Regions from separate parts of the Dickeya dadantii NCPPB 898 genome, predicted to be linked through region 1. Evidence: predicted binding sites of a transcription regulator. Region 1 holds the regulator's gene; each other region holds the start of a gene.
What was found. The regulator CRP, encoded in region 1, controls carbon source genes, mostly activating them, when cyclic AMP is high. The targets are predictions, from matches to a motif close to ATGTGANNNNNNTCACAT.
Positions count from the first base shown of each region.

Region 1 (3,167 bases):
ACACGGGATACTTACGATAAGGTAATTCTTCCGGTTTATGCACCCGCGCAGTTTGTGCCGGTAAAAGGCAAAGGGAGCCGTGTCTGGGATCAGCAGGGCAAGGAATATATCGACTTTTCCGGCGGCATCGCGGTAACGGCGTTGGGGCACTGCCATCCGGCGCTGGTGGCGGCGTTGAAAGAGCAGGGCGAAACCCTGTGGCATACCAGTAACGTGTTCACCAACGAACCGGCGCTGCGTTTGGCCACCAAACTGATCAATGCCACCTTTGCCGACCGCGTCTTTTTCGCTAACTCCGGTGCGGAAGCCAACGAAGCGGCATTCAAGCTGGCTCGCCATTACGCCATTACCCGCCATAGCCCGTACAAGACCAAGATCATTTCGTTTTATCAGTCGTTCCACGGCCGTACGCTGTTCACCGTTTCCGTCGGCGGCCAGCCGAAATACGCCGATGGTTTCGGCCCGAAACCGGCGGACATCGTGCATGTGCCGTTCAACGATCTGGACGCGGTAAAAGCGGTGATGGATGACCACACCTGCGCGGTGGTGCTGGAGCCGATTCAGGGCGAAGGCGGTATCACGCCCGCTACGCCGGCCTTCCTCAGCGGCGTGCGCGAGCTGTGCGATCAGTATCAGGCGCTGCTGGTATTTGACGAAGTGCAGTGCGGCATGGGCCGCAGCGGCAAGCTGTTCTCTTATATGCATTACGGCATCACGCCGGATATTCTGACCACCGCCAAAGCGCTGGGCGGCGGTTTCCCGATCAGCGCGATGCTGACCACGGAAGAGATTGCGTCGGTGATGGCGGTCGGTACTCACGGCACGACCTACGGCGGCAATCCGCTGGCCTGCGCGGTGGCGGAAGCGGCGCTGGATGTGATCAACACGCCGGAGGTGCTGTCCGGGGTGGTGGATCGTCATGCGCGCTTTGTGTCTGCGCTGGAGCGCATTAATGCGCAGTACGATATTTTCGACGAAATCCGCGGCATGGGTCTGCTGCTGGGCGCGCAGCTGAAACCGGCCTGGCATGGCCGCGCCAGGGATTTCCTGGCCGCATCGGCGGACCTGGGGTTGATGATTTTGGTGGCGGGGCCGGACGTGATCCGTTTTGTGCCGTCGCTGGTGATTACTCCGGAAGAGATCGATCAAGGCATGGCGCTGTTCGGGAAAGCAGTGGAGCAGGTGGTGAAAGGCGCGTAAGCCACGGCTTTTCTCTGCACTAAAACGACAAGAGCGTGCCTGGGCACGCTCTTTTTGATCCGGCTGATTTTGATCCGGTGGATGATAATCAGCGGGTGCCGTACACCACGATGGTTTTACCGTGGGCGGAGATCAGGTTCTGATCTTCCAGCATCTTCAGGATACGACCGACAGTTTCGCGGGAACAGCCGACAATCTGACCGATCTCCTGCCGGGTGATCTTGATTTGCATGCCGTCCGGGTGGGTCATGGCGTCCGGTTGCTTGGCCAGGTTGAGCAGGGTTTGCGCGATACGGCCGGTTACGTCGAGGAACGCCAGGTTGCCGACTTTCTGCGAGGTCACCTGCAGGCGTCGCGCCATCTGCGAGGACAACCGCATCAGAATATCCGGGTTGACCTGAATCAGCTGGCGGAATTTTTTATAGGAAATCTCAGCGACTTCGCAGGCGGTTTTCGCCCGGACCCACGCACTGCGTTCCTGACCATCTTCGAACAAACCAAGTTCGCCGATAAAATCGCCCTGATTCAGATAAGAAAGAATCATTTCCTTGCCTTCTTCATCCTTGATCAGCACGGCAACCGAGCCTTTCACGATGTAGTAAAGCGTCTCTGCTTTTTCACCCTGATGAATCAGAGTGCTCTTCGATGGGTACTTGTGAATGTGGCAATGAGAAAGGAACCATTCGAGAGTCGGGTCTGTTTGCGGTTTGCCGAGAACCATTCGCTGTTATCCTCTGTTGTAATTCACTGCGCAAATCACAGGGCTCAGAGTTCCCTGTACGGCGTGATAACATAGTTATAATTCAATTCCGTCCTGGCGGAATGACGTCAGGGAATATACTGAGGCTGTCTATAACCGTCATACTTCAGGCTGCAGGCGCGTTGGCTTTCCTGCAATCGAATTATTGAGGGTATATCGGATGACGCCAGTAAGCCGGCGGCTGGTCAGGCAGAGGCTCAACGCACACCGGTTTACGCCTTCGTTTGTAACACAGGTTGAGTGTAGTGTCTTGTGTTGTCTCGCTTCAGCATGATTAAGCTCTGATTATCAGACTTTTTTATACATAAGCGGTGTAAAATTTCAAAAATAATTGATTGAGGGCAAACTTATGCAGGCTCGGGTGAAATGGGTTGAAGGGTTAACGTTTCTTGGCGAGTCCGCGTCCGGACATCAACTGCTGATGGACGGCAACGCCGGCGATAAAGCGCCCAGCCCGATGGAAATGGTGCTGATGGCGGCAGGCGGATGCAGCGCCATTGATGTGGTGTCTATCCTGCAGAAAGGCCGCTACGATGTGGCGGACTGCGAAGTGCGCCTGACCTCTGAACGCCGTGAGGAAGCGCCGCGTTTGTTCACCGCCATCAACCTGCACTTTATCGTTACCGGCAAAGGGTTGAACGACAAGGCCGTGGAGCGTGCGGTGTCGCTGTCGGCGGAGAAATACTGCTCCGTGGCGCTGATGCTGGAGAAAGCGGTGACGATCACCCACAGCCACGAAGTGATCGCGCTCGACTAAATCGTCAGGCACGCGGCGGCGAGTTTCGGTGCTCCGCCGCGTCGCTTAGTCAATATGGTTGCCTTCTATTAATCGCTGCACCAGCGGCATCATGATCAGTTCCATCGCCAGCCCCATTTTGCCGCCCGGCACCACCAGCGTGTTGATGTGGGAAATGAACGAGCCCTGCAACATCGCCAGCAGGTAAGGGTAGTCAATGTGGTCCAGCCCCTGAAAATGAATCACCACGAAACTTTCGTCCATTGACGGAATGGCTTTGGCGGCGAACGGGTTAGAGGTATCCACCGTCGGCACGCGCTGAAAGTTGATGTGGGTGCGGGAAAACTGCGGGGTGATGTGGGTGATGTAATCCTCCATCGAACGCACGACGGAATCCATTACCGCCTCGCGGGAGTGACCGCGCTCGTTGATATCGCGCACCAGCTTCTGAATCCACTCCAGGTTGACGAT
Region 1 covers NZ_CM001976.1:4,334,058-4,337,224, reverse strand. Annotated here, with positions in the region: gene argD (bifunctional acetylornithine/succinyldiaminopimelate transaminase) at 1-1,200, shown strand, start outside; gene crp (cAMP-activated global transcriptional regulator CRP) at 1,289-1,921, opposite strand; gene DDA898_RS19515 (OsmC family protein) at 2,310-2,717, shown strand; gene DDA898_RS19510 (phosphoribulokinase) at 2,763-3,167, opposite strand, start outside.

Region 2 (3,167 bases), 220 kb from region 1:
GGCGATCCAGTGGTTGCCGCTGTCGACCAGAACAAGGTAATAGCCGTTGCTTCCCAGCAGATCCTGCAATTTATCCGTTTTCTTCTCCTGTACGCTGGCTGTCGTACCGATACGCGTGATTTCTGACGGGATCAGCGGCGCCAGCGCTGCCGGAATAGCCGACGTATGTGTAACCTGGGCGTTGGCAAATCCTCTGGCAATCCCCAGCGCTACAAGGGTTGACGGCAGAGAACGCGGGTCGGTTCCCTTGAACAATGCGGGATAGGCCGTTGGGAGATGGGCCTGTGCCTGAATGACTTCGTTGTAAATATCGCTTCCTGCCGGGCTATTGAGCGGGCCGGTATTCTTCGCATTAATTAATGCCGCCAATGAAAAGGCGCCGCAGGATTCACTGCCTGTCGGCTGTTTCTCTGTGTACTGGGCAAATACATTGGGCATAGGGATTCCTCATGTGTTTGTGAGTCATGGTGCGTCGGTGTGACGCGACATGCTGGGGATGATGCGAACGGAAGCAGCGAATCGTCGCTGTCTCAATGTCGCTGCCCCAATGAGGAGCATAAAAATGCGCTGGTTGCGGCGCGCGGGTGGAAAAACGATATCGCCCGTTAAAATGCGCCTTTGCGTGGGTTAAAAAATGCGAGGAAGTTAACCGTGGTATGCGTAGTGCGTAGTGCGCGTTGCGTATGTTTCGTACTCATTGCGTATTGATAACGCACATCGCGCATTAGGGCGGATGAAAGCGGAATGCCGGATTCCGCTTTCATCCGAAAACCGATTACACCACGCCGTAACGGGCGAACCACTCCAGCATCCGTTGCCAGCCGTCTTTGGCGGAGGCTTCGTGGTAAGTCGCGCGGTAATCGGCATGGAAGGCGTGATCCGCTTCCGGATAGACCACGATCTCCGCATCGGCATTGACCGCCCGTAACGCCTGACGCATGGTTTCCACCTGCTCCAGCGGAATGCTCTTATCCTGCCCGCCGTACAGGCCCAGCACCGGCGCGCTCAGGTCTTTCGCCACATCCACCGGATGCTGCGGCGAGGTCAGCGTTTTTTCGGCGACCAGCTTGCCGTACCAGGCGACCGCGGCTTTTAACTGCGGATTGTGCGCGGCGTACAACCAACTAATGCGGCCGCCCCAGCAGAAACCGGTGATCGCCAGCCGGCTGGCGTCGCCGCCCTGACGCACCGCCCAGTGCGCGGTGTGGTCGAGGTCGGATAGTATCTGGTTGTCCGGCACCGTGTTGACCAGTTCGCGCATCAGCGTCGGAATGTCGCCGTACTGTTGTGGATCTCCCTGTCGGAAATAGAGCTCCGGCGCGATCGCCAGATAGCCTTGTTTAGCCAGTCGCCGACAGACATCGCGGATGTGTTCGTGCACGCCAAAGATTTCCTGCACCACCAACACAATCGGCAGCAGGCCGGCGGCTTTTTCCGGTTTGGCGATATAAGCGGGCAGGTTGTCGCCCTGCGAAGGGATGGTGGTTTCGCCGGCAACCAGCCCGGTGGCGTCAGTACTAATCGCGGAAGAAGCCAGCGGCATGACGGCTGGCGAAAATGCCCGTGTGGTCTCTCTGAGAGTCAGTAGCTCATCGGTTTTCATTGCCTTTCCTTTATCAAGACTGGAGTCTGTCAGCGGGATGATACCGCCCCCCGCGTTAAGCAAGTGTAGGAACTTTGTAGTGTATTGCGAATACCGGCGACCAGATAGGGCAATCGGTGCCACGCCTGTGCTACGCAATGTCGGGTGATTACAACCTGAATTGTGATTAATATCACAATATTAATGTAAATAGACGTTTGTTACTTTCCAATCAGCGACGCACTTCACTTAACAGCCGCAGTGCGTGCGCTAAGATCGTTCTGTACCTGACCGTTGCCTGGAGGCGCTTATGTCCGATGTATTTCATCTCGGTTTAACAAAGCAGGATTTACAAGGGGCCACGCTGGCGATTGTGCCCGGCGACCCGGCCCGGGTGGAGAAAATCGCCCGGTTGATGGAGAACCCGGTATTTCTGGCATCGCATCGGGAATTCACCTCCTGGCGCGCGGAACTGGCGGGCAAGCCGGTGATTGTCTGTTCCACCGGTATCGGTGGCCCGTCGACGTCGATCGCGGTAGAGGAACTGGCGCAGCTGGGTGTGCGCACTTTCCTGCGCGTCGGCACCACCGGCGCCATTCAACCGCATATCGCGGTCGGCGATGTGCTGGTGACTACGGCGGCGGTGCGTCTGGACGGCGCCAGCCTGCACTTTGCGCCGCTGGAATTCCCGGCGGTGGCGGATTTCGCCTGTACTTCCGCCCTGGCGGAAGCGGCGCGTGAAGCGGGAACGACGCTGCATGTCGGCGTGACGGCTTCTTCGGATACCTTCTATCCGGGTCAGGAGCGTTACGACACCTATACCGGCCGCGTGGTGCGCCGTTTTCAGGGGTCAATGGCGGAATGGCAGAGCATGGGCGTGCTGAACTATGAAATGGAGTCCGCCACGCTGCTGACCATGTGCGCCAGCCAGGGGCTGCGTGCCGGCATGGTGGCGGGCGTGATTGTGAACCGCACCCAGCAGGAAATTCCCGATACCGCCACGATGCAGAAAGCGGAACACGCGTCCGTCAACGTGGTGCTGTCGGCGGCCCGCAAACTGCTGAGCGCCTGAGTGTGATTCAACCGCCAGGCGATATGTCCGGCGCGTGCGGTACGAGACAGCCGCGTCCTCGTACCGCTTTTTCAGTTTCCGTGGGAATTTCCCCACGCGCGGTTCATCTGTATGCCCGCCTTCATGCTAATTTAATTGTCAGGTCTGATAATACGAGCTGGTTTCCATCATCCGACGGTGAGTTAACCGTAACCACTCAGCAGCGATAGCCCAGTCTTGATAGCTTGGCATTCATAACTCAGTGCATTCATGACTCAGCGTTGATTACTCGACATTATAACTACAGGGAAAAATATGACTTTAACCTCATTACTGCATCCCTCGTTGCTGCCGCTTGAAGGTGGCGTCAATTTCCGTGATCTGGGGGGAATCCGCGTGGCGGACGGGCGCCAGGTCCGCCGTGGCAGGCTGTTTCGCTCCGGCGCGCTGGACATGCTGAGCGAACGCGACATCGACCATCTCGCCAGTGTGCCGGTGGCGCATGTGGTGGACTATCGCGATCAGGATGAAGCC
Region 2 covers NZ_CM001976.1:4,550,359-4,553,525, reverse strand. Annotated here, with positions in the region: gene DDA898_RS20440 (hypothetical protein) at 1-438, opposite strand, end outside; gene DDA898_RS20435 (dienelactone hydrolase family protein) at 776-1,603, opposite strand; gene udp (uridine phosphorylase) at 1,893-2,654, shown strand; gene DDA898_RS20425 (tyrosine-protein phosphatase) at 2,949-3,167, shown strand, end outside.
Region 2: a site for CRP is predicted at 1,764-1,781, ahead of udp (uridine phosphorylase). Genes of this name have one in related genera too.

Region 3 (3,167 bases), 2.3 Mb from region 1:
CTGCTGGTCCCTTACACCGACCCGAACCTGCTGCGTAATGATGTGAAAGACATCAGCGTCAGTCCGTTCACGCTGGTGTTCGAGAACGCCGGGCTGCTGTCGGCGGCGGCGGTGATGAATGCGGTGATCCTGACCGCGGTGCTGTCGGCAGGCAATTCCGGCATGTACGCGTCGACCCGTATGCTGTTTACGCTGGCGCAGGAAGGCAAGGCGCCGGCCTGTTTCGGCAAACTGTCGAAAGGCGGGGTGCCGCGCAACGCGCTGTACGCCACCACGGTGGTGGCCGGTCTGTGCTTTCTGTCGTCGATGTTCGGCAACCAGACCGTGTACCTGTGGCTGCTGAATACCTCCGGCATGACCGGGTTTATCGCCTGGCTGGGGATTGCCATCAGCCACTACCGTTTCCGTCGCGGTTACGTTATGCAGGGACTCGACCTGAACGCGCTGCCGTATCGCTCCGGTTTCTTCCCGCTGGGGCCGATCTTTGCTTTCGTACTGTGCCTGATTATTACGCTGGGCCAGAACTATCAGGCGTTTTTGGCTGACAAGATCGACTGGTACGCGGTGACGGCGACTTACATCGGCATTCCGCTATTTCTGGTGATCTGGCTCGGTTACCGGTTGGTAAAAAGTTCGCGGGTGGTGAAATACCGCGACATGACCTTCCCGGAACATACTTTCCCGGAACATAAGTAGCCGTTTCGTAAACAAAAAAGCCAGTCGGATTATCGACTGGCTTTTTTATGAGCGCGTTTTATGAACGAAAGCGGTGGAACTCAAACGCGGGAATGTACCAGTCGCACGCTGCGGTAGACGCTGAGCAGGGTGGCGAACAGCGCCACCAGCACCAGCGGCGCGCCGACATAACCGATTTTATCCATCCCCAGATGCAGGCTGACCTGGCTACCCAGCAGCGCGCCGCCGCCGATGCCGAGGTTGAACAAGCCGGAGAAAATCGACATGGCGACGTCACTGGCGTCAGGCGCCAGCGACAGCACTTTGGCCTGCATTGCCAGCCCGATGGACATCATCGCCAGCCCCCACACCAGACACAGCAGCGTCAGGCCGAACGGATAACCGGACAACGGCATCAGCAACGTCAGACAGGCCAGCAACAGCAGCATAGCGGTCACCAGAAAGCCAATCGGGAAACGGTCGTTGTAGCGGCTGTAGAGCATACTGCCGGCGATCCCGGCGCAGCCGAACAACAGCAAAATCAGGGTGGTGAAGTTTTCCGGCAGACCGGCGACCGTCTGGATAAACGGCTCAATATAGCTGTAAGCGGTGAAATGCGCGGTCACCACCACCACGGTCAGCAGGTAGATACCGACCAGCGCCGGGCGACGGAACAGCTTCGGCACGCTGCCTAGCGAACCGGAATGCTCGCTGGGCAGCAACGGCAGCAGGCGCGCCAACAGGATCATGGCGACCGTGGCGCCGGCGGCGATGGTCAGGAAGGTTACGCGCCAGCCGAGATACTGACCGATGACCCGCCCCAGCGGCAGCCCCAGCACCATCGCCAGCGACGACCCGGTGGCGATCAGCCCCAGCGCCTGCGCGCGTTTACCGGGGGGCGCCATGCGAATCGCCAGCGAGGCGGTAATCGACCAGAATACCGAGTGCGCCAGCGCCACCCCGGCGCGGGAAATAACCAGCACGGTAAAGTTCCAGGCGACGGCGGACAGCAGATGGCTGAGGATAAACAGGCTGAACAGGCCAATCAGTAATTTACGGCGCTCAATACCGCTGGTCAGCAACATGCAGATCAGCGAAGCCACCGCCACGATCCAGGCATAAATGGTGATCATCAGCCCGACATCTTCGGTTTTCATGGCAAAGGAGTTGGCGATGTCGCTCAACAGCCCCACCGGAATAAATTCCGTGGTGTTGAAAATAAACGCGGCGATAGCCAATGTGACCACGCGCAGCCAGGCGGTGGAGCGCGAGGGTGATGCGGATGTCATAACAGGATCCTGAACGGGTGTGACGGGCGTTCTATTGTAGCCAATCGCAAGTCAAAATGCGATTACGATCACATTTCAGCCGAGAGGCACAGGGCCTGAATTGTGATTCGGCGCGCTGCTTTCGACGGACGTTTAGCGTCCGCGCCGATGGCCGGCACAGTCGCGAAGACCGTCGTCGGCGAGGGGCGCCGCGTTCGCTATCGTGAGCGGTGAGGTTTGAGGGCTTACCTATCGGCGAGCCATGCCGGGATGCAATGAAGGCATGATGGCGGCTTTGGGCGGTACCGATGTCGCGATTCATTGCAGGATACCGCCTAATATTTAATATTATTGTGGATAGAATTACGCTGCCAATAATTGGTGTTGGAAATTATGAGAAAGAATGAATATTCTTAGTTCGTTGCGTTTGTTTTTAAATAAAATACATAAATAAAGATTATTTGTTTATTTTGATGACTGGTTATTTGTAGCGCAAAGAAAATATTATTTATGAATATATTTTTGGCGCAAATTCATGGTGCTTTTTATGTTTTCTATTTTAAGGAGGAATGCCGGGAATTTTGCTTTTTTCAGGAGCTTATCGCTCTTGGTTAACATTATTTTCATTTATTTTATATTTCTTTAACTATTTCTTTATTCCTGTCCATAGAAAAAGAAATTGGTGTGCCTAAAAATTACCCTGATAATTATTATATTTTACGGAGCGGTAACGTGCATAAGGTGAAATAGGTTTTTATAATAATGGGTGAAATTGCAGTTGCAAAAGAAAAGCAGGTGTGAGAGCTTTATCACAAGCTTCGATGAGGGAACAGCAATGAGCATATATATTAATGCGGTGGAAACCTATTTGCCTGGTCCGGTTATTAGTAATCAGGAGTTAGGGAATAAAATCGGATTTAAACCTGAGTTAATTAAAAAGCTTTTTGGGAATACTGGTCGGCATTTTTCAGTTAATATGAATACCGGTAAACCTATCGCGTCGTCAGCGGAATTAATTACCATCGTAATCAAGAAACTCCTTTCCAGCGCCGGTATCAATAAAGAACGCATCGATTTTATTATTGTAGCGTCCGCCACGCCGGATACGCTCTTGCCAAGCAGTGTCAATCAGGCATGTCATGCGATGGGGTTTCGGCAGATTGAAACTTACCAGATTATTTCGGGGTGTTCCGGCGCGGTACAGGCGCTCAAGCTGGCTCGTGA
Region 3 covers NZ_CM001976.1:2,052,051-2,055,217, forward strand. Annotated here, with positions in the region: gene DDA898_RS09535 (amino acid permease) at 1-696, shown strand, start outside; gene DDA898_RS09540 (sugar transporter) at 777-1,964, opposite strand; gene DDA898_RS09545 (3-oxoacyl-ACP synthase) at 2,779-3,167, shown strand, end outside.
Region 3: a site for CRP is predicted at 2,021-2,038, ahead of DDA898_RS09540 (sugar transporter). Genes of this name have one in related genera too.

Region 4 (3,167 bases), 1.9 Mb from region 1:
ATATCGCCATCTTTAACGATATATTCTTTCCCTTCTGAACGCATTTTACCGGCTTCTTTGGCGCCTTGTTCACCTTTGTAAGTGATGAAATCATCAAAGGCGATAGTCTGGGCGCGAATAAACCCTTTTTCGAAGTCGGTGTGAATTTTACCGGCCGCCTGTGGGGCAGTGGCGCCAACCGGGATGGTCCAGGCGCGAACTTCTTTTACGCCAGCGGTGAAGTAGGTTTGCAGGTTCAGCAATTCATAACCCGCGCGGATTACGCGGTTTAAGCCTGGCTCTTCCAGACCCAGCTCCGCCATGAATTCATCGCGCTCTTCATCATCAAGTTCAGCAATGTCGGATTCAACCGCGGCACATACCGGCACTACCACGGAACCTTCTCTCGCTGCGATTTCGCGAACCTGATCCAGATAAGGGTTGTTCTCGAAGCCGTCTTCATTAACGTTGGCAATGTACATTGTTGGTTTAAGGGTCAGGAAGCTCAGATAGCGGATCGCCGCTTTCTCTTCCGCGCTTAGATCCAGCGCGCGCAGCATACCGGCGTTTTCCAACTGCGGCAGGCATTTTTCCAGCGCGGCTTGTTCAACTTTCGCGTCTTTATCGCCGCCTTTGGCTTTCTTCTGTACGCGATGCAGCGCGCGTTCACAGGTGTCCAGATCCGACAACGCCAGCTCAGTGTTGATGGTATCAATATCATCGGCAGGGTTCACTTTACCGGCAACGTGGATGATATTTTCATTTTCAAAGCAACGTACCACGTGGCCGATGGCTTCGGTTTCACGGATGTTGGTCAGGAACTGGTTGCCCAGACCTTCGCCTTTGGAGGCGCCTTTCACCAGACCGGCGATATCCACAAACTCCATGGTGGTGGGGACGGTACGCTGCGGTTTGACAATCTCGGCCAACTGGTCGAGGCGCAGGTCCGGCATCGGCACTACGCCGGTGTTGGGTTCGATAGTACAAAACGGAAAGTTGGCCGCTTCGATACCGGCTTTGGTCAGCGCGTTGAACAGAGTGGATTTACCCACGTTAGGCAGCCCAACGATACCGCATTTGAATCCCATGTTTATGTCACCTTAAAAATCACTAATCATCAGGCTTTGTTTGGAAAAAGCCTGTCATAATGGAAAAAGTCAGTCTTAATGCCAATTATACACATAATGTGGCATGAACTCGATTCGCCCGATCGCCCATCATGACGCTTTGAACGCGTGCAGGCGGTTCATGGCTTTGATCATGTCTTCCTTCATCAGGATATCGGTGCAGCGCAATGATTCGTCAATCGCTTGATCGATCAGCGTCTGTTCGCTGGCGGGCGGTTTGCCTAGCACAAATCCCACCACCTTGTTTTTATCACCCGGATGGCCGATGCCGATGCGTAAACGGTGAAAATTGGGGTTGTTGCCGAGTTTGCTGACGATATCCTTCAACCCATTGTGGCCGCCGTGACCGCCACCGAGCTTCAGTTTGGCGACGCCGGGCGGCAGGTCCAGTTCATCGTGCGCCACCAGAATTTCATCGGGCTGGATGCGATAGAAGGTTGCCATCGCCGCTACGGCTTTGCCGCTCAGGTTCATGAACGTTGTGGGCACCAGCAGGCGTACATCGTTACCCGCCATAGACAGACGTGCGGTATAGCCGAAAAATTTACTCTCTTCTTTCAGCGGCTGTCGGTAGGCTTCCGCCAGGCGGTCAATGTACCAGGCGCCGGCGTTATGGCGGGTGGTGGCGTATTCGGCACCAGGGTTCGCCAGACCTACAATCAATTTGATACCACTCACAATTTGATACCACTCACAGTTTGATACCACTCATAATTTGATACGACTCACATGATACGTTTTTAGGGGAGCCTAAGGTCACGACGTATCAGGATAATTGGTAAAACCGTTAGTGTAACGCAGGGGCACTTGATCACCAACATGTGATCCTTCACGCAACCCCATAGTGAAGTGCTGCTTATACTGTGAATAAATCAGAAAGACACGCAGCAATATTTTGGTTATTTCCACTGGATATTTCTGGAGGTGAAATATGAAACGTAGAAATGCTGTGATGATGGGCAACGTATTTATGGGATTAGGTATGTTGCTTATGATTGCCGGAATAGCTTATTCGATAGCTAATCAGCTGCCTGAATTGAATTTGCCGGGTTCGCTCTATTACGTGGAGTTACTGGCTATTTTTGCCGGCGCTATTTTGTGGCTGGCGGGCGCGCGTATTAGTGGACGGGAAAATGTGACGGATCGTTATTGGTGGCTGAAGCACTTTGATAAACGCTGTCGTCGCGAACGGCATCCCTGATTAACAAGTAACGGCTATATCCAATAAGCGCCAACTGGTGGAAACCGGATGGCGGCAGTGTCGCTTTATCCGTCGACATGTTTATACCCATAATACTTCAAGTTGCAGGTGCTCTGGCTTTGCTACTCGGTCCCCCTGTGTTTCGCTGCTTTGGGACCGTATTACAAGGCTAAAATGAGCCTTGTCCTGCAATTTGAATTATTTTAAACATAAAATATATTATAAATTTTAAACATTCATTATACGGGAACATGTCTCAATAAACGCGCGCAACTTGGGTTGATTTCTGCCTGCTTTCGAAAAATAGAGAAAAAGACCATCATTTCCTGGGGAACAGTCAAGCAGTGCGGGCTCCAGGCTTCCCGTTGCCAGTTCGCGCGAAGTGTGGAATGTAGACGAGTAGATGAGGCCGACCCCTTTAACAGCAAGGTTACGCATAAGTTCACCATCATTGACCGTAATGGCTCCTGTCGGGTCAATACGTACTGTTTCATTGTTCTCAATAAATTCCCAACGATAAATATCGCCTTTTTCCGGGCGACGAAACCGAATACATTCATGATGAACAAGATCATTGGTGACTTTAGGTTTCCCATGTAGTTTGAAATAGGCTGGAGCCCCAAAAACCGCCCATTGAAAAGGCCTGGAAAGTCGTATCGCAATCATATCCTGCTCAATGTATGAACCGATCAAGATACCCGCATCATAACCCTCAGAAATAAAATTGTTGTGGCGATTACTGACAGTAATATCCAGGTTTACATTTGGCCATTCCTGGCGGAATGCGGGTAATAAAGGTTCAATAACATGCGGTAAGGCCAGACGCTCTACGATTAACCTCAATGTCCCAGCCGGAGCCT
Region 4 covers NZ_CM001976.1:2,449,317-2,452,483, reverse strand. Annotated here, with positions in the region: gene ychF (redox-regulated ATPase YchF) at 1-1,067, opposite strand, end outside; gene pth (aminoacyl-tRNA hydrolase) at 1,197-1,784, opposite strand; gene ychH (stress-induced protein YchH) at 2,038-2,307, shown strand; gene DDA898_RS11260 (LysR family transcriptional regulator) at 2,536-3,167, opposite strand, start outside.
Region 4: a site for CRP is predicted at 1,820-1,837, ahead of pth (aminoacyl-tRNA hydrolase). Genes of this name have one in related genera too.